Regions from separate parts of the Bacteroides zhangwenhongii genome, predicted to be linked through region 4. Evidence: riboswitches for the same ligand, from Rfam matches in the RefSeq annotation. Region 4 holds a riboswitch; each other region holds the start of a gene.
What was found. A riboswitch is a leader RNA that binds a small molecule or an ion and turns the genes downstream of it on or off. The one in region 4 is predicted to bind cobalamin.

Region 1 (6,188 bases), 2.3 Mb from region 4:
CGGTAAACGAGCATTCGAAAGCAATATCGTCAATGCCTGTAATCCATACATGGGATGTATAGTAAGTTCCTTCTTCCTGGAACATCTCTTTGCTATACGCACACTCCAACGCCCCGACCTTCACCAACGAAGCCGAATCGTTCTCTTTCAGTTCCTGCCGGATGGCTTCTTTGCCATAACCGGCTTTACCTTTGAATGCGGAAATACGAAAATTACCCGACCACACATCGGGATTATAGAAGAGAAAAGAGCCTTCGCCATCCTCAAACTCGTTCCAGTCCGAAGGATAGTTCATCGAAAACCATGCTCCGGGAGAGATAAATTTCTTGCCTTGCATTCTTTTTCTACATTTGATTACTTGGCAAAAATACGAATTATTTTCCTATCGGCTGTATTTTCCTGCGTACTTCTTTGGAGATTTCCAAAAACATATAGTTCAACTTTCCGGAATGAATACCTTCTTCGTTCTCCTTATACTTTTTATTGGCATATTGCTTTGATTTCTCGAAAGTCAGCAATGACATCTCGTTCTGTGATTTACCTACCATCGTAGAATCCAGTTGTTCATCGGGAAAGAAATCATCCAGATCGACATCACCGATCATCGTCGTTTCCAGGAAGTTCATATCGGTATGCGAATTGTCGGTATAATAGCCTACAAACATATGTCCCGGCGTACGCACCAGGATAGGATCGATATTGATGGCACGAAGCAAGGAGGCAAACAGCACGCTGCCGTCCACACAGTTAATCTGTGAAGATTCCAGCGCATCATCGAACGTACGGACACGCTGAGAGAACACGACATTGCTCGAAAGACTGGTATTGGAAACCGAACTGTAACGGAAATTCCGCTTCTGCAATATATTCCAAAGCGCATACACCTGCTTGTCTACGGCTCCTTTAGCCTTGCTTTGATAACCGAGAAAGCGATTCACAATGCGGGTATTCAACGCCTCACGGAGCAACTGATCGATCATCGGATTCTCTTCGTTGACGTAGGCGGCAAAGAAAATACCGGTATCATGAAACTTGGTACCGTTCGCCACATAGCCCAACAGACATTCATTGATACTGCGCACGGAAAATGTACGCACCCGCTGTCCCAATTCCTTTCCGTTCATCTCCACTGTCACGGCAACGCTCACGGGTTCCGCCTGAAGGTTGTTCTTCAATGCTTCATAATTCCAGATTATATCCGGATAAATCGTATATTCCGTTCGTGGTTTGTTCAGGATAAACTCTGAGACGGAGCGGGAGAAGAAAGGAGTTTCAGCCACCTCAATCCTTACCCGGCTATATGCCGCCCGCGACTTTACCCGAATGGCAATGCAGGATTTCGGATTTCCCAGACTGGTGGAATCCGACGGGATAATGACTTGCGCATCGGTTGTGGCTACGGAAAGAATAGCCGAAGGAAAGATATTTCCTCCCAAATCATCAACAATCTCAAAACCGGGATTGAACGTGGTATATTTAAAGACGGACACTCCGCCAAGCAGAAGCAGCAACACGATAACCGCACCAATTACTTCGCGTCTATGTCGTTTCAAGTCAACTTTTATCATCGTTTGTAGTATCTATTAATCAAACATCTCTATCTTTTCTCGCTAACAAAGATAACAAATAGCAAACGTTTTTTCCTCTTATAACCCGCAAAAACTTCGATATTTTATTCTATCCGCAGGATTGGGAGGAATGTAACAAGATTGTAATATCTGTTTCATCTGACCGTAACAAAGTATCCTCATCTTTGCATCAAATAAAATAAAAACGTAACTTTGTCATATTAATACATATAGCTTATGAATGAAACCCGTATTCTAGTTGTCGACGATGAAGAAGACCTCTGCGAGATTCTGAAATTCAATCTTGAAAATGAAGGTTACGAGGTGGATACCGCAAACTCCGCCGAAGAGGCTTTGAAGATGGATATTTGTAGTTATCAGCTAATTCTTCTCGATGTGATGATGGGGGAAATCTCCGGATTCAAAATGGCGAACATGCTGAAAAAGGACAAGAAAACGGCAAAAGTGCCTATCATCTTTATCACAGCCAAAGATACCGAGAACGACACCGTGACCGGCTTCAATCTAGGCGCGGATGATTATATCTCGAAGCCATTTTCGCTGCGGGAGGTCATTGCCCGTGTAAAAGCTGTATTGAGACGCACGGCTGCAGCGGAAACAGAAAGAGTTCCCGAACGGCTTACTTACCAGACGCTCGTCATTGATATCACGAAAAAGAAGGTAAGTATCGACGAAGAAGAAGTGCCGTTGACTAAAAAAGAATTTGAAATATTGCTTCTGTTGGTACAGAATAAAGGACGGGTATTTTCACGTGAAGATATTCTGGCACGTATATGGAGCGACGAGGTATATGTACTCGACCGTACTATTGACGTAAATATCACCCGCCTGCGCAAGAAGATAGGAATATACGGCAAGTGCATCGTCACTCGTCTCGGATATGGATACTGTTTTGAAGCGTAATAACTACTCCCTATGAATCTGCCTGTAACTCAAAAACATTTCCTCTCTTTCAGCCGAAAGCTTTTTCTCTCGGTCATTTCACTGTTTCTGGTATTTGCCGTTTGCTTTATCGCGTATCAGTATCAACGTGAGCGGGAATATAAGGTGGAATTGCTGAACACAAAATTACAGGATTACAACAGCCGGCTCTATGAACAGTTGAGCAGGCAATCGCCGGACAGTTCAATTATTACCGGTTATATCAACAACCATATTCTGGAAGATTTGCGTGTAACTCTTATTGATATAGACGGAAATGTGCTTTACGACAGTTATTCGAACCACAACGGGCAGATGGAGAACCATTTAGACCGTCCGGAAGTACAAAAGGCGCTGAAACAGGGAAATGGATATGACGTACGGCGTACTTCCGAGACGACCGGTGTCCCCTATTTTTATTCGGCTACACGTTACAAAGACTATATTGTCCGTTCGGCTCTACCTTATAATGTCAGCCTCATCAACAATCTGAAAGCCGACCCGCATTATTTATGGTTTACGGTCATTGTGACTCTGTTGCTGATGATTATTTTCTATAAGTTCACGAATAAATTGGGAACTTCCATCAACCAGCTTCGCGAGTTCGCCATGCGTGCCGACCGGAACGAGCCTATCGAAATGGCTATGCAATCAGCTTTCCCGCATAACGAGCTGGGGGAAATATCGCAACATATCATACAAATATACAAGCGGCTGCACGAGACCAAAGAGGCACTTTACATCGAACGTGAGAAATTGATCACTCACCTCCAGATTTCGCATGAAGGACTGGGAGTATTTACGAAAGACAAAAAGGAGATTCTGGTCAACAACCTCTTTACCCAATACAGTAATCTGATTTCAGACTCCAACCTGGAAACTACGGAAGAAGTCTTTGCTATCAGCGAACTGAAAGAGATCATCCACTTCATCAACAAGAACCAAAGACAGCGCTCAGGAGGAAAAGACGAAAAGAGAATGTCTGTCACAATCAATAAAAACGGACGAACCTTTATCGTGGAATGTATCATCTTTCAAGATGCCAGCTTTGAGATTTCGATCAATGATGTCACTCAGGAAGAAGAACAGATAAACTTGAAACGGCAATTGACACAGAACATTGCCCACGAATTGAAAACTCCTGTCAGCAGTATTCAAGGGTATCTGGAGACGATTGTCAGCAACGAGAATATCCCGCGTGAGAAAATTAATGTTTTTCTGGAACGCTGCTATGCCCAAAGTAACCGACTGAGCCGGTTGCTAAGGGATATATCCGTACTAACCCGCATGGACGAAGCTGCCAACATGATTGATATGGAACGGGTGGACATCAGCTTATTGGTGGGCAACATCATCAATGAGGTTGCACTGGAACTGGACGAGAAGCATATCACGGTTGTCAATTCCTTAAAGAAGAGCATACAAATCAAAGGAAATTATTCGCTGATTTATTCCATATTCCGCAATCTGATGGATAATGCCATTGCATACGCCGGAACAAATATCCAAATCAATATAAACTGTTTCCGCGAAGATGAAGGTTTCTACTATTTCAGCTTTGCCGATACCGGTGTGGGTGTGTCACCCGAACATCTGAACCGACTCTTTGAACGCTTCTACCGGGTAGACAAAGGGCGGTCACGGAAATTGGGCGGGACAGGATTGGGATTGGCCATTGTAAAGAATGCGGTTATCATTCACGGGGGAAGTATCTCTGCGAAAAATAATCAGGGAGGCGGACTGGAATTTGTATTTACATTGGCAAAAGAGAGATAAACCACTTAAAAAGCCATTACCGCACAAGCTGTTGAAGAATATCTGTTATTACATCCATAACTCCTTGCAAAAAACAAATAAACTACCTATCTTTGTCGCGCATTGGTTCGCAGACCTCACACGAGGAAAGCGATTAAAAGGGAATCAGGTGTAAATCCTGAACAGTCCCGCTGCTGTAAGTTCTATATTATGTTGCAAGCAACCTACTTTTAGCCACTGGAAGAAGAATTTCCGGGAAGGCGCTCGCAACAGGAACAAGTCAGAAGACCTGCCATGCAACCAATTTCACTGCTTTCGAGGAAAAAGCGTTGAATCTAATGAACCGGACAATTCCGTCTATCATTTCATTCATCATTCTGATTCAGAGAAAGTATGTTGTAATAAACTCTGCCAAAAGTTTATTTATGCGTGTCCGGTCGAAGGGATTTCGCCCGGACACTTTTAAACCTAAAAAAGAGGAAATGGAAAAGAGGACTTTAGCAATCTTTGCAGTAAGCTGCAACCTGTTTTTATCGACTTCACTTTTTGCACAACAGCAAAGGGTGGATACCGCACGTACCTATTACATCCCCGAAATAACCGTTTCCGATATTTATCAGACCCGTGAGATTCGCTCTACCGCCCCATTACAGATATTTTCCAAAGACGCTTTAAAGAATCTGAATGCCCTGCAGGTTTCCGATGCCGTGAAACATTTTGCAGGAGTAACTGTGAAAGATTACGGGGGAATCGGCGGACTGAAAACGATATCCATACGAAGTCTGGGTGCGCAACATACTGCTGTAGGTTACGACGGAATCACACTGACTGACTGTCAAACGGGACAAATCGACCTTGGACGCTTCTCTCTCGATAATGTCGACCAACTGTCGTTGAGTAACGGTCAAAGCGACAACATCTTCCAGCCTGCCCGTTTTTTTGCTTCAGCAGGAATACTGAATATACAAACACTCACTCCCCGATTTGAGGACGGAAAGCACACGAATATAAGTGCGTCTTTCAAGACCGGTTCATGGGGATTGGTCAATCCCAGTCTGTTATTGGAACAACGGATCAGTCGGAAATGGACTGTATCTGCCAACGGCGAATGGATGTCATCGGACGGGCATTATCCATATACCTTATATTACGGAAATGAAGAAGGGGATCTGAGTTCACGGGAAAAGCGAAAGAACACGGATGTACAGACATTTCGTGCAGAAGCCGGGCTTTACGGAAACTTCTCCGACAAAGAACAATGGAGGCTAAAAGCCTATTATTTCCAATCTTCCCGCGGATTGCCCAATGCCACAACTTTCTATTATACTCATTCTTCACAACGTCTTTGGGACAAGAACACATTTATTCAAAGTCAATATAAGAAAGAATTTAACCGGCAATGGGTGTTCCAGACTTCTGCCAAGTGGAATTGGAGCTATCAACGTTATTTAGATCCCGATTACAAAGGTTCTACCGGAGAAATAGAGAACAGTTATTACCAGCAGGAGTATTACCTTTCGGGGTCCGTGCTTTACAGGTTATTGAATAATTTGTCTTTTTCGCTTTCTTCTGACGGAAGTATCAACACGATGAATGCCAATCTGAATGACTTTGCCCATCCTACGCGCTATTCGTGGCTGACAGCTTTTGCGGGAAAATATGTAAACAATTGGCTTACTCTCTCTGCATCCGCTTTGGCAACCGTCATCTACGAGCAGGCCGATAAAGGGGGAAGTGCAGGTAATCACCGTAAACTTTCTCCGTATGTCAGCGCTTCGTTCAAGCCTTTCGACAAGGAAGAATTCCGTATCAGAATTTTCTACAAAGATATCTTTCGCCTGCCAAGCTTCAACGATTTATACTACGGTGAAACTGGAAACAACAAGCTGAAACCGGAGAATGCACGGCAGTATAATATCGGTC
Region 2 (6,188 bases), 110 kb from region 4:
TCCCCGCAACGTGGGATTGGCATCAGTTCTGGTACATGACAGCTTTCCTGTCCATTATTCTGGCTTTCATGAATATACTGCCTATTCCCGCATTGGACGGTGGTCATGTGCTCTTCCTCTTCTACGAGATGATAGCCCGTCGCAAACCGAGTGACAAGTTTATGGAGTATGCCCAGATGACTGGTATGGTCCTGCTCTTCGGTCTTCTTATATGGGCGAATTTCAATGATATTTTGAGGTTCTTCTTCTGAATCTCTTGAAGGAAATCCTGTTTTCATGAAGTTGCGATTTCAGCAACTTCATGAAACTTTATAAAAGTGGAAATACCTTCCGATTACAGGGAATCAAGAGCGTATTTGTATAGCAAATAGCTTATAATCAGTGAACTAACATACCCGTTCTCTTGAATACAAAAAAGGCGTTTTAACACTGTGTTAAAACGCCTTTTTTGTATTCAAGGAACCGCCTTTTCTCTCTACCAAGAACCGCCCTTTCTCCATTTCCCTTCCCGCCTTGTCCTGCGAAAAGCCGGACTCTATGTTAAAATTTAACGGTTCAGCTTCAGAATCCTTTGATTACTGCTTCCTCTGAACTCCAGATAGGGAGAGAAAAGCGACTGCTCAAAACGTCCGTCCACCAGTACGTCGATATAGGTTAGTATTGCCTTCAAGCGGGGTTGTTCCTGAATCTCTTCGTACGTATAACCAGTGTAGCACCATACGTTCATCCCGGTTTCCTCCTTCACCCGCCTGACGAGCGACAGGAATGCTTCCGGATCATAGAACGGATCTCCACCGGAGAATGTCACCCCATCCAGCAGCGGATTGGCTTTAATCTCCTTGATAATGCTTTGAATCTTCTCCTCTGTCAACCGTTCCCCCGCTTCCGGATTCCAGCTTTCCGGATTGTGGCAGCCGGGACAGTGATGAGAACATCCGGCAAGGTAAATAGAATACCGGATCCCCTCACCATCTACTATCGTCTCCGGATAGACCGTTAATAAGTTGAGAGTGGAGAGTTGAGAGTTGAGAGTTTTCATAATTGGTTGAGATAAAGTAATTTAAATAAAAAAAAGTGGGAGATAAGAGTTAAAAGCTAAGGGTTAAGAGCTAAGAACTTGTAGAAGTTGAGAATTAAGAGTTAAGAGTTGAGAGTTAAGAATTAAGAGTTAAAACATCATCTCCCTTCACTCTCAACTCTCCCCTCTCAACTCTCCCCTTCTACAAGTTCTTTACCCGGTCCTTTTCTTCTGCTCGTTTGGCAGAGTTCCACGAGCTTAAATCACCGGTCAGATAGCCTGTGATGCGACGCATACGGAGGATGCTTTCGCTTTGGCAAACCGGGCATTTATCAAAAATCACCCCTTTGTAACCGCAGTTGTGGCACGTATCCACCGGATGATTGATCGAGCCGTAGCCGATTCCCTCGTCGTGCATCACTTTCACGATTTTGGCGATGGCGCGTACATTTTTCTGTGCTTCGCCGTCCAGTTCTACATACGTGATATGCCCACCGCGTGTGATGGCGTGGAAAGGAGCTTCGCACTTGATTTTCTCTACAATGCTAATCTGCTCTTTTACATCCACGTGGAAAGAGTTGACATAATAATCCCGATCCGTCACTCCGGGAATCTTCCCGTACTTCCGTCTGTCCATTTTGGTGAAACGTCCGGAGAGTCCTTCAGCGGGAGTAGCCAGAACAGAGTAATTCAAGTTGTATTTCGCTTTGTATTCGTCTACTACCTTATTCATTTCCATCACCGCTTCGTACAACGTGTCCCATGCCTTCCGGCTATGTCCGTGACCCTCTCCGTAGAGTGCCATCATCGCGTTGTGTCCGCCGATGAATCCGATTCCCAACGTTCCGCTGCGCAATACGTCGCCCACCTGCTCGTTCGGGTTCAAGTCCGCACCGCCTTTCCATACATTATTCCCCATCATGAAAGGGAACTGGCGTGCAAGAGCTGTACGTTGGTACTGATAACGTTCGTAAAGCTGGTCTGCCACCAAAGCAGCCATAGAGTGCACGGATTCAATGAAAATCTCCTTCGCCTTCTGTTCTATGGCAGCCGTGTTGCGTTCGTCCTCTATCAGATTCTCCGCCTTGATGCGGGCTTCGATGGCGAGTCTCGGCATATTGAGCGTGGTGAAAGACAGATTGCCTCGTCCCAATGATGACTTTTCTCCTACCACGTTTTCAAACACACGGGTGCGGCAACCCATCGTTGCCAACTCGTAGATGTACCGTTTCGGATCATCCGCTTTCCATTTCTCGTTCGTGTTGAAAGGCGTGTCGAGGAACATGAAGTTCGGGAACAACGCTTTTGCGGTTGTCTGGCAGGCTTTCAGCAGCAGATCGAAGTTGGGAGCTTCGTAACGGTCGTTCATGGCCTCTTCTATGTTTTCCGCTTTCATAGCCTTTTCAAAATCCTTTTCCGAGTAAGACACCCCGTCCTTCACCTTGAAAATCTGAATGGGGAAGACGGGCACTTCGCCTCGTGTGCCCAGTCCCTCGATTGTGGCTTTCAGTAACTCTTCAATTACCATGCGGCCTTCGGCGGAAGTGTCCGTACCGTAGTTTATCGAGCTGAATACCACCTGGTTACCTCCGCGAGAGTGCATCGTGTTCAGGTTGTGGATAAATCCCTCCATCGCCTGATGCGTGTCCTTGCGAGTCTGCTGATAAGCCTTTTCCACAATTCTTGCGAGGTGTTCCTTGTCTATGATGATCTGCAAGGCTATCAGAGCGATGCGTAATGTCTCACGTTCGGTTTCGGTGGACTTGATGGAGGGAAGATACTCCTCGATCAACGTGCGGATAGCCTTTTCGTCCGCCTGGCTTCCGTTTTCCATCGCCACGTAGAAGTTGATGAACGAAGCCAGATGTTTGCGGAACGACTTCGCTACTCCTTTCGCCATGAAGAAATCGAAGGCGGGGATTGCCTGTCCTCCGTGTTGCTCGTTCTGGTTGGTTTGGAAAATGATGGTTGCCAGCGTGGCGTAGCTCTGAATGCTCTGTGGCGTGCGGATACTTCCGTTCTTGGTACGGAATCCGCGTTCAAAGAGGTCGTCCATGTCATACTGGATGCAGGTCGTCGTCTTTGTCGGATAGTAATCCAAGTCGTGGATGTGGATGTCGCCCAATTGGTGTGCTTCCGCAAAACGTTTCGGCAACAGGTATTTATAGGTATAATCTTTGGTCACTTCGGAGGCGAAAGTCATCATTTGCCCGGCAGGCGTGTGGCTGCTCATGTTGGCGTTGCTCAGATTGACATCGTTCTTGTCGATGGCGACGATACCGTCCATCACGTGCTTCATCTGGGTTTTCTTGTCCCGTTCCGTGTTCCGCCATTCGCGATAGATAATGTACTTCTTCGCTACTTCAGGGCGCACCTTCATCAATGCTTTTTCCACCAAGTCCTGAATCTCCTCTACGGTAATGGTAGGGGTGGCAAATTGGCTGATTACGTTCATCGTGATGTCAGCCACCAACTGCTGTTCATCCTGGATACCGGTTGCATTGAATGCCTTACTGATCGCATTCTTGATCTTACTGATAGAGAAATCTTCTCTTTTACCATCACGTTTGATGATACAAATTTCCGCGTAGTTCATAACTTTAACTCCCGAAAGTGATTAATAATAAGTTGATTCTGATTCCGGCAGGTCTTCTGACTTATCCCTCCCCCGCAACACCTTCCCACATCCGTTGTCGATGCAGTGGCTTACCGTGCGGATTCTTAGAGAATTACAGCAGCGGGTACTGTCGCCGATTTGCACAGCGTTCCCTCATTGACTAAACCTCTTTTTAGTTCCGAAACCGGATACAAAGATAGAAGATAATCCAATAGCTTGGTTCGCTTTTAACATTAAATTTTGGGAAACTTTTCTTTCTTGCTGATACAGAAAGTTTTCCGTTTTGGAAAACTTTTCTTTAAGTTATTCTTTAAAAGTTGTGTGAAACTCTCCGTTGTTCTTCTTGTCTATATTATGATGGGCCATTCGTTAATTTTTAGATTTAACTACGTTAAATGTTAACGAATATCTGATATCTATTAAACCGTGTTATAAATGTTCCTGCTTTGCCTCGAAAATTTGGAGATATGAGGAAAGTCCGTATCTTTGTAGTGTGTTTTTCATAGTATTAGATTTAAGGTTAATAAAGATTGGCTGTCTGGGATAGATGGCCTTTTTTTTTGTCCGTATGCGTCCTTTATAAAACCAGCCAGATCGCCACGATGTGCCCTACGCTTCCGCCGAGACAGAACAGATGGAAAGCGGCGTGCATATAAGGCTTGCGCAGCGAATAGAATACAGCTCCTGTAATGTATGAAATGCCTCCGCCTATCAGCCACCAGAAAGCGGGGGAGGCACCGGTCATTTCCAACTGATCGAGAAGAGGCTTCATTGCCACCAGTATACATGCCCCCATACCCACATAACAAACCGTTTCGAGATTGCTATGTTCTTTCAGCTTTTTGAAACTAAGGATGAAACCGGCAATGGCGGACAGCCAGACAAATGCGAAAATACCCCATCCCCAACCGCCTGCATGGCGCAAGACGAGTAGTGTGAACGGAGTATAAGTGCCTGCTATGTGCAGATAGATGGCTCCGTGGTCAAATTTACGGAGCTGTTCTTTCAGTGCTCCCGGACGACTGCCGTGATACCAGGTAGAACTGACGTAAGAAGAAAGCATTCCCGCCAGATAGACAATCACGCAGGGCACTGCCCATTGCGGATCAGCAGCAACGGAAGCTTTTCGCAGTAAGAAATATCCTGCTACGATTCCGAGAAGAATGCCTGCCCCATGGCTGAGGGTGTTCGCCCATTCTTCCCGGTTGCTATATCGTTTGTTTTTCAATGTCGCTCGACTAAACCCGACTACACCAAATGTCCGATCCACTCTTCGCGGTCGCCCGGAAGGAGGTCGATTACCGGAATTTCTACCATTGTGTAACATCCCGGTTGCTGTTTCATGGAAGCGCGCGCCACGCACACCAATACCTGTGCGGTCAGTGCGGGGTTGTTGATACGCATATTGAATTCGAACAACTGGTTCTGGGTTTTGCCGGATACGCCCTTGCGGGTCAGGTTCACGCCGTGTCCCATGTCGAGCAGGGCGTCTACGCTCGGAACGAGTTTCACGTGTGTTTCATCGTTCACAAAGTAAGGATCTGCTTTGATGGCAGCAGCTACTTCTTCGAATTTATATCCCTCTTTCAGTTCGATGTATACCATACGGCGGTGGATTCCCGTTCCGGTCGGAATAGTCATGGAAAGGGCAGCCTTCACTCCGTCAATCGCTTTCACGGCTACGGTGTGTCCCATGCTCATACCCGGACCGAAGTTCGTGTACGTGATGCCTTTCGGAGCGATCGCTTCCAGCATGGTGCGTACGATGGAGTCACTTCCCGGATCCCATCCGGCAGAGATGATCGATACGGCTTTATGCTCTTTGGCGGTAGCGTTTAGTGTACGGCGCAAGTCTACGATGCCGGTATGGATATCGAAACTGTCCACTGTATTAATGCCCATCGCCAAGTATTCTTTGGCATATTTCTCTACGCTGCGGGTCGGCGTGCAAAGAATAGCTACGTCTACCTCTCCCAGCTCTTTTATGTCCTTCACTACTGCGTAGTTTGCTAACTCTTCCGGTTTGTTCTCTGCTCCGGCACGGCGAACGACTCCGGCTATTTCGAAATCAGGTGCTGCCTGAAGCGCTTCAAGTACATAATGTCCAATGTTGCCATAACCAACGATGACAGCTCTTACTTTTTTCATTCTTTTCTTGGTTTTAATGAACAAATTTCTTTCTTTTGCCTGCAAAAGTAAACAATTTACTACTAACTTTGGTTCATCTGCTTTAATATTTTTATTTTTTTCATATTCTTCGTATCTGATGTACAAAAGAATAATCTGTGAGAATCAGTGTAATCTGTGGTGAGAAAGTTTTATCTTTGTACCCGTTATGATAGAATACATTAGAGGCGAGCTTGCCGAACTTAGTCCGGCAACCGCAGTGATCGACTGTAACGGGGTGGGCTATGCCGCCAATATATCTCTGAACACCTATTCGGCCATTCAGGGAAAGAAAACCTGTAAGTTGTATATATATGAAGCCATTCGTGAGGACGCTTATGTGCTCTACGGATTTGCCGAGAAGCAGGAGAGGGAGATTTTCCTGTT
Region 3 (6,188 bases), 180 kb from region 4:
GCATGAGCTTCACGAAGACGAATATGCATATGATATTGCTCTTCGTCTGGCGCGTGTTCTGATGCAGGAAGGTGCTGACGTGCGTATTATCATTCAGGACGCCAAGGATGGAATTCGTGATGAATCGTATCTGTCCAACAGTAAGCGCGAAACTTGTATGGGGGATCCGATTCCATTGAATCAGGTACAACGTCTTCAGCAGCGTTGCAATAAGATCAACGCTTTATATCAGAAAGACCGTAAAAACTATGCCTATTGCAGGGCTATCTTTATCCATGTGGATAGTCGAAGCAAGGGAAAGCAAACTGATGTCTTTTTCTATCATTCGAACAAGAAAGCGCATAGCAAACGGTTGGCGAATAATATGAAAGATACATTTGAATCGAAATATGATAAGCATCAGCCCAACCGAGGCTTTTCCGGCACTGTGAGTGGTCGTAATCTGTATGTGCTTTCCCGTACCACTCCCGTTTCTGTCTTTGTGGAGTTGGGCAATATTCAAAATACTTTCGATCAACGCCGGTTAGTGATAAATTCCAACCGACAGGCATTGGCTAAATGGCTGATGGAGGGCTTTTTAAAGGATCATAAAGAGAAAAAATAAGTAGAAGAGTCTGTTTTTTATGAACAAAACATATAACTGCTTGTTTTAATAATGCAAATCACCTGATAAAGCTTCTTATGGGTATGCGAATATAGATAAGTCAAGCAAGATATGCCTCCCCGGCATAACAGGAAGATTGCATAGTAGTTTTGTCGTGTTTTATTTTGTGTTTGTGTTGTGACGGTGCTGCGATGTGAATCGGAGTACCGTTTTTTAGTAATGTCCGGTTGTGTTCCCTTATTTTTTTTGATTTCTCATGAACAAAACATATAACTGTTTGTTATAATAATGCAAATCGCCTGATAAAGCTTCTTATGGGTATGCGAATATAGATAAGTCAAGCAAGATATGCCTCCCCGGCATAACAGGAAGATTGCATAGTAGTTTTGTCGTGTTTTATTTTGTGTTTGTGTTGTGACGGTGCTGCGATGTGAATCGAGGTGCCGTTTTTTGGTATTGGTCGGAAAGAACCTTTCGGGAATAAAAAACGGACTTACGAAAGTCCTGATATGATAGTAGGATATTCCGTAAGTCCGTTGGGCTGGTGCTGCCTTGCACAGCACCTTATCTAGTTGTTATAAGGGCATATTACCGTGTTTTTTAGGCGGATTTGTCTGCATCTTATTTTCTGTCATCTCCAGTGCCTGAATCAGACGTTTACGAGTCTGCCTCGGATAAATAATTTCGTCAATATATCCCAATTCGGCAGCTTGATAAGGAGTTGCGAATTTTTCTTTGTAAGCTTCCAGCTCTTTAGCTTTCGTTGCTTCGTCAGCCTTACGGAACAAGATATTGATGGCACCGTCTGCTCCCATCACTGCGATTTCGGCACTTGGATAAGCGAAGTTTACATCGGCTCCTGTCTGCTTGGAGTTCATGACGATGTAAGCGCCACCGTAGGCTTTGCGGGTAATGACGGTGAGTTTGGGAACGGTAGCTTCCGCAAATGCATAAACGATTTTTGCTCCGTGACGGATAATGCCGTTATTTTCCTGTGTATATCCCGGAAGGAATCCCGGAACATCTTCAAAGGTAATCAATGGGATATTGAAACAATCGCAGAAACGGATGAAGCGACTTGCTTTGTCACTGGCGTCAATATCAAGTACTCCGGCAAGGTAGGCGGGTTGGTTGGCGACAATGCCTACCGAACGTCCTGCCAGACGAGCAAAACCGATAATGATATTTTTGGCGAAGTTCGGCATGACTTCAAAGAAATAACCGTTGTCTACCACTCGCTCGATAATATCTTTCATATCATACGGAACATTCGGATCTGTGGGGACAATGGTATCCAAAGTGGTGTCTTCATGATTTATTTCATCTGTACAGTTCTGTTTTCTGGTCTCGTCCATATTGTTCTGAGGCAAGAACGAAAGCAGCTCACGTATGCTCATCAGTAGCTCTTCTTCCGTGTTGCACATGAAATGAGTAACACCGCTCTTACTGCTATGTGCCATAGCACCACCTAGTTCTTCTTTGCTCACTTCCTCATGAATGACGGTTTTCACAACATCGGGACCGGTCACGAACATATGGCTTTGTTCTTTTACCATAAATATAAAGTCGGTAAGGGCAGGAGAGTAGCAGGCGCCTCCGGCACAAGGACCGAGAATAGCTGAAATCTGCGGAATCACACCGCTCGCCATCGTGTTCTGATAGAAGATGTCCGCATAACCGGAAAGGCTCTCGATGCCTTCCTGGATACGTGCGCCGCCTGAATCGTTCAGGGCGATAATCGGAGCGCCGTTCTTCAAGGCAAGTTGTTGGACTTTTACAATTTTTTTTGCGTTGGAAGCCGATAGAGAACCGCCGTAAACGGTGAAGTCATAGGCATAAACGAACACCTGACGTCCGTCTATCTTTCCATAACCTGACACGATACCGTCTCCCGGAATTTTATTCTTGTCCATGCCGTAGTTGGTGCAACGATGAACCATCAGTTTGTCCAGTTCCACAAATGTACCTTTGTCCAACAGCATATCGATACGTTCGCGGGCAGTCATCTTCCCGCTTTCGTGTTGTTTCTCTATTTTGGCAGCGCCTCCACCGAGTGAAGCGATGCGGTCACGTTCTTCAAACGTGGCGTATGCTTTATTTTTTTCTTCCATTTTTTAATCGATTGTTTCAAGAGTTATTAATGTCTGGTCACCGGTGATGTTATCTCCTTCCCGGACCAGTATTTCTTTGATGCGGCAGTCGGAAGTTACCTTGTAGTTGCTCTGCATCTTCATGGCTTCGATAACGATAACCGTATCTCCAGCTTTCATTTCCTGACCTACTGTTACGGGGATTTTTACTACTTTGCCCGGCATTGGGGAAATGATACTGTCGTTTTGTTCTGCTTCCCCTTTCTTGCGCATACGCAGGTATTTTGCTTGACTGTCTACGATTTCGACATTAAAACTGCTATAATGAGTGTTTACTTTATAGCTTTTCCCGTTTTCACGTCGAATTAATTGGGCATTTGCACTGCGGCCATCCATCAGAATGTTGCAGGTCCCGTTTTCCGCCATCACAACATCAGCCTCGAAAGGCTTCCCGTCAATGGTGAGTACCACTTTGTTATCTTCTTTGCTGACCAATTCTATTTCGGCCACACGGTCTCCTATATGAATTTCCATAATCGAATTCTCTGCGTTATAATTTAGATTCTTAATACACCTTTGTGCAACCCGAATTCCTTCCATTTACTGATAGGACGGTTATCCGTTGCATCACCTTTGTTCTCTTCGAGATTCATCAGGTAGTCTATGTATGCGGCAATCATGGCAATGTTTTCAGCACGTTCGCTGGTGCGCATGATACATTGTTTCAAGTGTTCGCCATTCTTGGCAATGAATCCTGTGTCATAGTGACCTTCCACGAAATCGGGAGTGTCCATGATGGCACGCAGATAGCTGATATTGTTTTTCACACCGGTCAACTTATATTCGTGGAGTACGCGGCGCATCCGCTCGATAGCGTATTCGCGGTTGGTAGCCCATACAATCAGTTTACCGATCATCGGGTCGTAGTAGATTGGAATTTCATATCCCTCGTACACATAACTGTCGATACGTACACCGATACTGTTCGGCTCTGTAATCTGTTTGATGATGCCCGGGCTCGGCATGAAATTCATTTCTGTATCTTCGGCACAAATACGACACTCAATAGCGTGTCCGCGTTGCTGAATATTTTCTTGTTTCAGTTGAAGCACCTGTCCGTCGGCAACTTTAATCTGCTCTTTCACCAAATCTACCCCAATCACTTCTTCCGTAATCGGATGCTCCACCTGTAAACGGGTGTTCATCTCAAGGAAATAATAGTTGCGGTGTTTGTCAACAAGAAATTCGATAGTACCCGCACCGATATAGTTCACCGCTTTAGCCGCAGCTACCGCCTTTTCACCCATATCTTTCCGCAGTTCGGGAGTGACGAAAACCGAAGGAGTCTCCTCTACGATTTTCTGGTTACGGCGTTGCACGGAACATTCGCGTTCGCACAGATGAATGACATTTCCATGTTTGTCACCAAGAATCTGGAACTCGATGTGATGAGGCTCTTCAACGAACTTCTCCAGATAAACCGTGTCGTCGCCAAAGGAAGACAACGATTCGCTCTTGGCAGTGGTATAAGCTTCTTCCACTTCTTCGGCACTGTGGATGAGGCGCATACCTTTTCCACCACCGCCCATAGAAGCTTTCAGCATCACCGGATATCCGATCTTATTGCAAAGCTCTATGGCTTCTTCCACACTTTTCAAATTGTCTTGTGTGCCGGGAACAACGGGTACTCCCGCCTCGATCATTTTGATACGGGCAGCAATTTTATCCCCCATGGCTTCCATTGTTTCCGGATTAGGTCCGATAAAGATGATTCCTTCTTCCTGACATCGACGGGCGAAGGTAGCATTCTCGGACAAGAAGCCGTAACCCGGATGGATGGCGTCCGCATGAGCTGCTTTCGCCACTTCGATGATTTTTTCTATATTCAGATAACTCTCTTTGGATGCTGCCGGCCCTACGCAATAAGCTTCGTCTGCATAAAGCACGTGCTTCGCGGTCCGGTCTGCTTCGGAAAAGATAGCGATACTCGTTATCTCCATCTCCCGGCAGGAGCGCATCACCCTTACGGCAATTTCACCGCGATTGGCTACTAAGATTTTTTTTATCATACTTTTTTCAATTAAGTACATACTTATTAATGTCTTCCTATCTAATGGACATACTCCACCCGACGAAAAACAGTATTTTTTTGATTTGGGGCTTAACAAGTGATGCTCTTTCTCCTAACCCACGAGGAGGGGAGCGTCTTACACAAAATGGCAGGTCTTCTGACTGACTCTTGTCTTATTTGCCTTCCCGATTAACATCAGTGGCGTTAAATTAGTTCAATTATAAGACATTGAACAGAGCTTCACAGCAGCGGGACTGTCCGGGACTTACACCCGATTCCCTATTAATCGTCGTCCGTTGGATACGGATTCTGAACCATTTCGGGGGGCAAAGATAAATAAATATTAAATAAGATGTTCCTTTTTTGCACGAAAGTTTCATTTTTGTGCAATGCTTATCTTTAAAACGGGGATTTGTCTTCGATTAAGAATATTGTATATCTTTGTAATGTCATTAATTATATAGTAAAAATGAAATATTTAAATGAACCCGTCAGGCGCCAGGATCGTCTGCTGGAAGAAGAAAAAGCTCTTCGTTTATTACAAACTGCAGAATACGGAATATTGTCGATGCAGGCAGTAGGAGGCGGCGGTTATGGAATTCCTGTCAATTATGTGTGGGATGGTGCTCGTTCTATTTATATTCATTGTGCACCCGAAGGAGAGAAACTGCGTTGTATCTCTGCTTGTGAGAGAGTTTCTTTTTGTGTGGTAGGAGCCACTCATCTTGTTCCCGACAAGTTTACGACGGGGTATGAGAGTATTGTACTGACAGGGACAGCCCATACTGGACTTTCGGAAGCCGAACGGATGAAGGCGCTTGAACTGCTGTTGGATAAACTCTCTCCGGAAGATAAAGTGGTAGGAATGAAGTATGCGGAGAAGTCTTTCCATCGCACGGAGATCATTCGTCTGGATATTGATAACTGGTCGGGCAAATGTAAACGGGTTTGATTCTTTAATTAGTGTGTAACCTTGCTACTTTTCTAAACTATATTTCTCCTGATATTGTTAAGTTGATAATAATTAATAAAAAAGGAGATATTCGTATGAAAGAAAAGAAAATAGCTCGTGAAGAAAGAAATCAGGAGAAACTGGCTAACGGTGATTGGGTAATGGCAGAGTTTTATGCAACGTGGTGTCCTCATTGCCAACGTATGAAACCGGTTGTTGAAGAATTTAAGAAACTGATGGAAGGAACATTGGAAGTGGTATTGGTAGACATCGACCAGGAACCTGCCCTTACAGATTTCTATACGGTTGAGTCGACTCCTACCTTTATTCTTTTTAGAAAAGGACAACAGCTCTGGAGACAATCCGGCGAATTACCTCTGGAAAGACTGGAAAGAGCAGTGAAAGGATTCAAATCCTGAAAGGTTTGGATCTGATTGCCATAGCTTTTATTACTATAGTCACAGATAGTAT
Region 4 (6,188 bases):
GCGAGTAGTAAAGGTGTAATGTGTTTCATTAGAATCTTACCGCTACGTCATCATAACAAAAATAGGCCGGTTGGCTGAAACCATAACCATTGTCACTGTCACCTGCCATATTAAACTCAATTTTCGAAACTTTGCCTAACGAAGAAAGATCCCAGTAAGTCCATTCCTGAATATTACCTCTAGCATTAGCAATGAAAAACTCTAAATGATTGGTTATTTCTTTACCTGCTGCATCAAAACCGATGGCGATTATCTTTACATAACCATCCGGACCGACAGGCTCAGTCAGGCTGTTACCGTTAAAAATACAGTTAGCTAAATAAGTATTCCACATGACATACATATGATCTACTACACGTGCTTGGTTATCGGAAAAATAAATGGATGGTAATTTTGCACCATCAGTAAATCCGGAATCATCCTTATATCCATAGTGTACACAGAAATTTTTAGAGCCATTATGACCGCCAAAACCAGTTATTGGATCTTGGTAATAGACACCAAGTTGATGTAGATAATCTCCGTTGGCCATATCTGTTTCTACGTAGTTTGATATGGCATGTCCACCACCCCAATATTTATAGTCACCCCATCCATTAGGAAGTTCGGAAGCTAGGAAAGTGTTGTTTTTGTCATTCCATTGATAGAGAGTACTTGTCGTAGGATAAAGTAGAGGACCGTTATATTGGGGATTATCAATTAATGAAGACCAGTTTGTTTTTCCTACTATATTAGCATCACCTTTGTAATCGGCGTCTTCAAATGTTAAAAAGCGCGCTTCATGAACTGCTCTTAATTGCATTTTTATCACTTTTCCAAAGGCTTTGGATGGTGTAACAAGTATTTTAAGTTCACCATCCTTGACATCATCACCTGAAACTGCTGGAGCTGTGATTTTTAAATCTTTATCATTAAGAACCGCTGTCCATCCTTGCGGAATAGCAATTAATGTTGCATCGTCTATATTGGCGGTTGTAAGCAGATACGTCCTTGTTTCATTAGACGAGAACAAGGTATAATCTCTATTGGCAATGTCAAATGTATATGTTTCCCCTTTGGGTAATGTGAACGATGTTCCATCTGCAAGAGTAACTAATACATAGTTGTTATTGACTGTAACGGATTTGAAGAAAGAATCTCCATCTTCCCCTTTTGCTTTTATAGGTTTACCGTCTGCCCCATTTATTGGTTGGGCTCCGTCACCTGTATTAACCGTCCAGTACCCATCGTCGTCAACTCCCATGATTGGGGTTGTACCCGTTACTTTTAATTTGTTGTCTGCATCCGGAAGCCAGTCTGTAACCCCATTAGTGGTAATTGTCCAGTAATATGTTCCGTCTTCATCTGCTTTTATTCCAATGACAGGAGCATCTGTGCCATTTGTTCCATTCTTTATGGACACTTTGCTACCATCATTGAAAGTCAATGTATAACCTTCAGAGGTTTGTTCTGTATTTGTAATTACTTTCCCTTGATTTAGCGCGTCTACCAGATTCTGTAAAATAGTAATGTCAGAGTTCATTCCCTTGACGGTCGTTTCCAGTGTTTCTACTCGTCCGTCGAGATCATTGACTTTATCCCAAAGATCATCATCATTGTAACAACTGCATACTGTAATGACAGTGAGCAGTAAAAATAGAACTTTCTTCATTGTTTTTGTTTTTTTAGTTATTAATGGTTATGAATTTAATTATTCAATCTCTTTTAGTTTTTTGTATGTAAAAGCAATATGAGCAGGAATATCTCCGGTTGTGACTGACCATTTCTTTTTTCCATCCCGGGAGAAACAATATAATGTGCCGGGAGTCACATAGTCTTTGGCATCGGTGACGAAGAATTCACCTGTTTCCGGATTGATTGCTATTCCATAAGGTATCTTGATAGATTTTTCCGTACCATCTGTAATAAAATTGCGGGTATCAGTTTTCTTTGTTTTTGTATTATAAATAGCGTAAGAGACTGTCCAACTGTTGGTGTAATAACTCCATTCTGTACTGTATACATACAGTGAATCTCTGCAAATAGCCATTTCTGTATTGGGAAGAAGCGGTAATTCTTCGATCACTTTATCGGTATTGGAATCTATTACAAATGTTTCGGAGTAAGTGTCATAATAATCTCCCCGGGATGAGACATAAATATTTCCGTATTGGTCTAATTCCATTCTATGCAAATTGATTCCCACATCAATGGTTTTGATAACTTTGAATGTGTTCAAGTCGATGACGGATACCGTGCGGTCATAATTAGGTACGCGATACCCGCCGGAGTTGGCTACATAGAGTTTGTTGCCCACAATCACCATTTCTTCCGGCTGGTAGCCGACCACACAGGTATCCTTGACAGTCAGTGTGGTAGTGTCAACACGTGCTACATACCCCAGTCTGGCGTTGGGATCTATTTTGACAGGGCCTGCATACGAACTGACGTATGCATATTTATCTTTAAAGACGATATAACGGCAATTAGGTATGGAAATTTGCGTGATGTGTTTTGCTGTTTCTACATTCATCACTTCTACGAAATGAGAACAGTTGATGATGGCATATAACTTATTTCCATAGATTTGGATATCATTTCCCACATCCCCCAATTCTTGTACGACTCCCGGGTTCCGTTCCGCATAGATATTCTTATGATAGATACCGGTTTCGTAATCAAAGTAATCAAGGGTAGCCTTGTTGCTTCCCATATTTCCTTCATTGAGTAGAAAGAAACCTTTGACAGAGGTACCGCTTACTCCGGGGGTAACTTGGTTGGGAGTTGACGGAATAATGCGTTCATCTTCGCGACAAGAAGTCGACAGAAGAACAAAACAGATAATGATGGATAGAACAGATATTCTCATAACATGACGTTTAATTTGATTTTAAAACTTGTACCGGGCATAGGATAGCATTGCACTACTTCATATTGCTGATTGAAGATATTATTAATTTCTGCCGTTACACGTATTCCCGTTTTCCCCCATTGAAAAGTTTTGGATAGGGAAAAATCGTGAGTATACCAAGGCTGTGCGTAGTTCTCCGGGATATTGGCGACTGCTTCATAACGTTCACCTGTATAAATGAAACTATAGTTACAGGACCATGTTTGGTAACTTCCATTGAGGATGATGGAACCTCCATGCCAAGGTATATAAGGAATCTGGCCTCCATACCATTCACTGGTAGGATCGGTAAAATCCTGTGCCTTTTGATAGGTGTAGTTGAAGAGAGTGCTAAGTTCCACCTTTCCGAAGCCCCATTCTCCTCGTATGGCTGCGTCTAATCCCCGAATTTCCACATGTCCGAGATTAATCATAGTCCAACGGAACTGGTTGGAGGTAGGCATGGCAATGATTTTATCATCTACTTCATTATAGTAACCATCTATTTGTAAGTCCAGGCTTTTCAGCCAATGGTTATTCCAGGTGTGAGAGAAAGTGATACCCACATCGTATTGGGTGGTATATTCTGGTTTTAAGTCCTTATTGCCTATAAAAGTATAATACAAATCATTGAGAGTCGGCATACGAAAGACTTTCTTATAAAAGGCTCGTACATTCAGAGGGAGCTTGGTCAATGGTTGCCAGGTGGCTATGACAGACGGAGTGTATTTGTTTTTGGTGCCTGCATTGGCTCCTTTGGTACGTGTATTGTCGTCGACATGAGTATATAACAGGCTCGCCTGCAACATGAGGCGGTTGAAGTCAAAGGACGTGGCAGCAGAAGTCAGGATTGTATTACGGGTTGGATAGACAAAATCTATGAGATCGGCCCGTAATGTATTCCATTGAAAATCGTTGGATAATGACATACTCCACCAGGGATAGATGGTGAATAAATGGGCGGCCGAAGCATAGATTTCTTGCTGTCGGTAGTGATTGTCTACATACATGGTGGTGACATCCAGTCTGGGATCGGATAAATAGTGGAGATAGTCATAAGCATATTTTCCGTTGGCTAGCAGACTGTACCAAGGCTTAAAATAGTTTTGAAAAGATCCTTGCACAAACAGATTGGTATCCCATTGCCGGTCCTGATGGCGAAACTTACCCGGTTCTTCTCTTACCGCAGCTCCGGGGTATCCCCGTTCCGAGTTGTATAGGTATGCTTTGGCTTTCCATTCTCCTTTGGGGACTTTTCCGAAGAATGCATTCTCCAAACGTAACATTCTTACGTCTCCATTTTGACGAACAGCTGTTGTGTCGTAACCATCTTTCTTGGCGTATGTGAATTTATATCGTCCTGATGTATACATATACTCCGTACTGATGGAACTGCTTATTCGTTCGTTGAAACGGTGTTCCCAAAGTAGTGACGGATTGATGGTGGAGAATGAACCGCCTTTCACCCCGATGTTCAGATTGTTTTTCTTTTCCCCTTTGAATATGGGCTTTCGTGTCTGCATATATATGGCACTTGCGGAACTATAATCTTTGGCAGGTTGGAAGATGGCACTTTTTTGACCATTATACAGTGAAATGACTTCCATATTATCTAATGAAAACCGGCCTAGATCGACGACTCCATTTTGCGCATTTCCTAATTCAATACCATCATAAAATACTCCGACATGATGACTGCCCATACTTCGTATATTGACGGTTTTTAGTCCTCCAATACCTCCGTAATCTTTTATCTGTACTCCGGAAAAGTAGCGCAAAGCATCAGCAACGGAGTAAACATTGAGCTTCTCCAGTTCTTTGCCGGACAGAATCTGTACAGGAGACATCTTTTTTTGTATCCGGTTGCTGTAGATAGTAACTTCTTTGAGTTTGAGAAGTGTATCAGACAGAGAAGTCTGATGCCGAACTCTGGACTGGGAAATGGCCGGTAATGTGGTAAATAGAGATAGAATCAAACATAATATCCACCGTAAATGGATACAATGCTTATTGTATGAATGGACTTGAATAGAAAGCATGTCTTTTATTTTATAGGTATAAAAAATCCGTTTGTTCAGATCTGAATTCAATCTACACAAACGGACATATAGCTATTATACCAAATAAAAGATAATTGCTTATTTTCTATTTGACTACTACCCGAAATCCCGCAGGTGTAAATCAGAGCATCAAGGCAGGTCTTCTGACTCATCCCATTTTGCAACGCCTTCCCAGATAAACTATCCAGTGACTTTCGTGTTGCAATTTTGCTCTCTGATTACAAGGAGCGGAGATTTACAGCAGCAGGTTCTGTTGCCGGTTTACACGGCATTCCCTTTTAATTCCTTAACAGTGTATATACTGTAACAAGAAACCTTAACGCCACAAAGTTAGAGAATTTATTAATAACTTTATCTTGTTTGGCTAAAAAATCAGCTTACGAGAATCATATTTTATTATTTATATTTTTATCCTAGTGATAAAATGTTTATTTTATACGTACCCTCATCTTTTGTGCGTCGAATGTCACCGACTCGTTTCGGAACAGTCTTTCGATATGTCCGCTCGCTACCATTTCCGGAGTAGGCAGTGTATACATATGCGGGTTGTCTATCAGCATGATAGAGTCGCAGAGTGACAGCGCTATGTCGAGGTCGTGTGTGGAAAATAGGATACATTTGTCCTCTTCCTGTGCCAGTCTCTTCAGGAGCAGGCAGAGTTCGTAACGGTTAGGCAAGTCGAGAAAGGCGGTGGGTTCGTCGAGCAGGATGACAGGGGTGTCCTGGGCTAACGCCCGGGCAATCATGATTCGTTGACATTCGCCGTCGGACATCTTATCCATGGTTTTTTCCGCATAAGCGGACATACCGACCAGCTGTATGGCAGTATCTACCCGCATTTCGTCTTCCGGTCGTAGTTGTCCGATCCAGTTTGTATAAGGGGCGCGCCCCATAGACACTACATCTTTACAGCGAAGATTGGCGATGCGTACTTTGTCTGTCGTTACAAAGCTGATGCTACGGGCTAGTTTTTCCGGTTTCAACGAGGCTATTTTCTTGCCTTGTAGGATGATTTCTCCCGACTGTGGCTTTTCCAGTCCCATCATGGCACGGAGCAATGTACTCTTTCCTGCCCCGTTGCGTCCCAGCAGGGCGATGAGTTGTCCGCCCGTCATCCGGGCATTTACCATCTCTAACAGCGTACGCTGTCCATACCCTAATGTCAGTTCTTTAAGCTCTATCATTTGAATCTACGCAAGTTTTTAGCGATTACCCATAAAATAACCGGAACACCCAGCAGGGCAGTGATGCAGTTCACC

Region 1: another riboswitch for cobalamin. It lies ahead of GD630_RS09205 (TonB-dependent receptor plug domain-containing protein); the one in region 4 lies ahead of GD630_RS20530 (TonB-dependent receptor).
Region 2: another riboswitch for cobalamin. It lies ahead of GD630_RS20060 (anaerobic ribonucleoside triphosphate reductase); the one in region 4 lies ahead of GD630_RS20530 (TonB-dependent receptor).
Region 3: another riboswitch for cobalamin. It lies ahead of accC (acetyl-CoA carboxylase biotin carboxylase subunit); the one in region 4 lies ahead of GD630_RS20530 (TonB-dependent receptor).

The regions. Positions count from the first base shown of each region.
Region 1 is NZ_CP059856.1:2,261,813-2,268,000, forward strand. Features, by position in the region: gene GD630_RS09185 (DUF3805 domain-containing protein) at 1-337, opposite strand, end outside; gene GD630_RS09190 (hypothetical protein) at 375-1,568, opposite strand; gene GD630_RS09195 (response regulator transcription factor) at 1,806-2,492, shown strand; gene GD630_RS09200 (ATP-binding protein) at 2,505-4,286, shown strand; cobalamin riboswitch at 4,373-4,576, shown strand; gene GD630_RS09205 (TonB-dependent receptor plug domain-containing protein) at 4,748-6,188, shown strand, end outside.
Region 2 is NZ_CP059856.1:5,081,267-5,087,454, reverse strand. Features, by position in the region: gene rseP (RIP metalloprotease RseP) at 1-251, shown strand, start outside; gene nrdG (anaerobic ribonucleoside-triphosphate reductase activating protein) at 548-1,039, opposite strand; gene GD630_RS20060 (anaerobic ribonucleoside triphosphate reductase) at 1,221-3,614, opposite strand; cobalamin riboswitch at 3,644-3,833, opposite strand; gene trhA (PAQR family membrane homeostasis protein TrhA) at 4,213-4,863, opposite strand; gene GD630_RS20050 (diaminopimelate dehydrogenase) at 4,884-5,783, opposite strand; gene ruvA (Holliday junction branch migration protein RuvA) at 5,971-6,188, shown strand, end outside.
Region 3 is NZ_CP059856.1:5,010,774-5,016,961, reverse strand. Features, by position in the region: gene GD630_RS19845 (N-acetylmuramoyl-L-alanine amidase family protein) at 1-604, shown strand, start outside; gene GD630_RS19840 (acyl-CoA carboxylase subunit beta) at 1,180-2,715, opposite strand; gene GD630_RS19835 (acetyl-CoA carboxylase biotin carboxyl carrier protein subunit) at 2,719-3,228, opposite strand; gene accC (acetyl-CoA carboxylase biotin carboxylase subunit) at 3,252-4,763, opposite strand; cobalamin riboswitch at 4,896-5,099, opposite strand; gene GD630_RS19825 (pyridoxamine 5'-phosphate oxidase family protein) at 5,235-5,717, shown strand; gene GD630_RS19820 (thioredoxin family protein) at 5,813-6,136, shown strand.
Region 4 is NZ_CP059856.1:5,195,449-5,201,636, reverse strand. Features, by position in the region: gene GD630_RS20545 (PKD-like domain-containing protein) at 1-29, opposite strand, end outside; gene GD630_RS20540 (PL29 family lyase N-terminal domain-containing protein) at 29-1,651, opposite strand; gene GD630_RS20535 (DUF5074 domain-containing protein) at 1,691-2,848, opposite strand; gene GD630_RS20530 (TonB-dependent receptor) at 2,845-4,908, opposite strand; cobalamin riboswitch at 5,046-5,263, opposite strand; gene GD630_RS20525 (ABC transporter ATP-binding protein) at 5,358-6,113, opposite strand; gene GD630_RS20520 (FecCD family ABC transporter permease) at 6,110-6,188, opposite strand, start outside.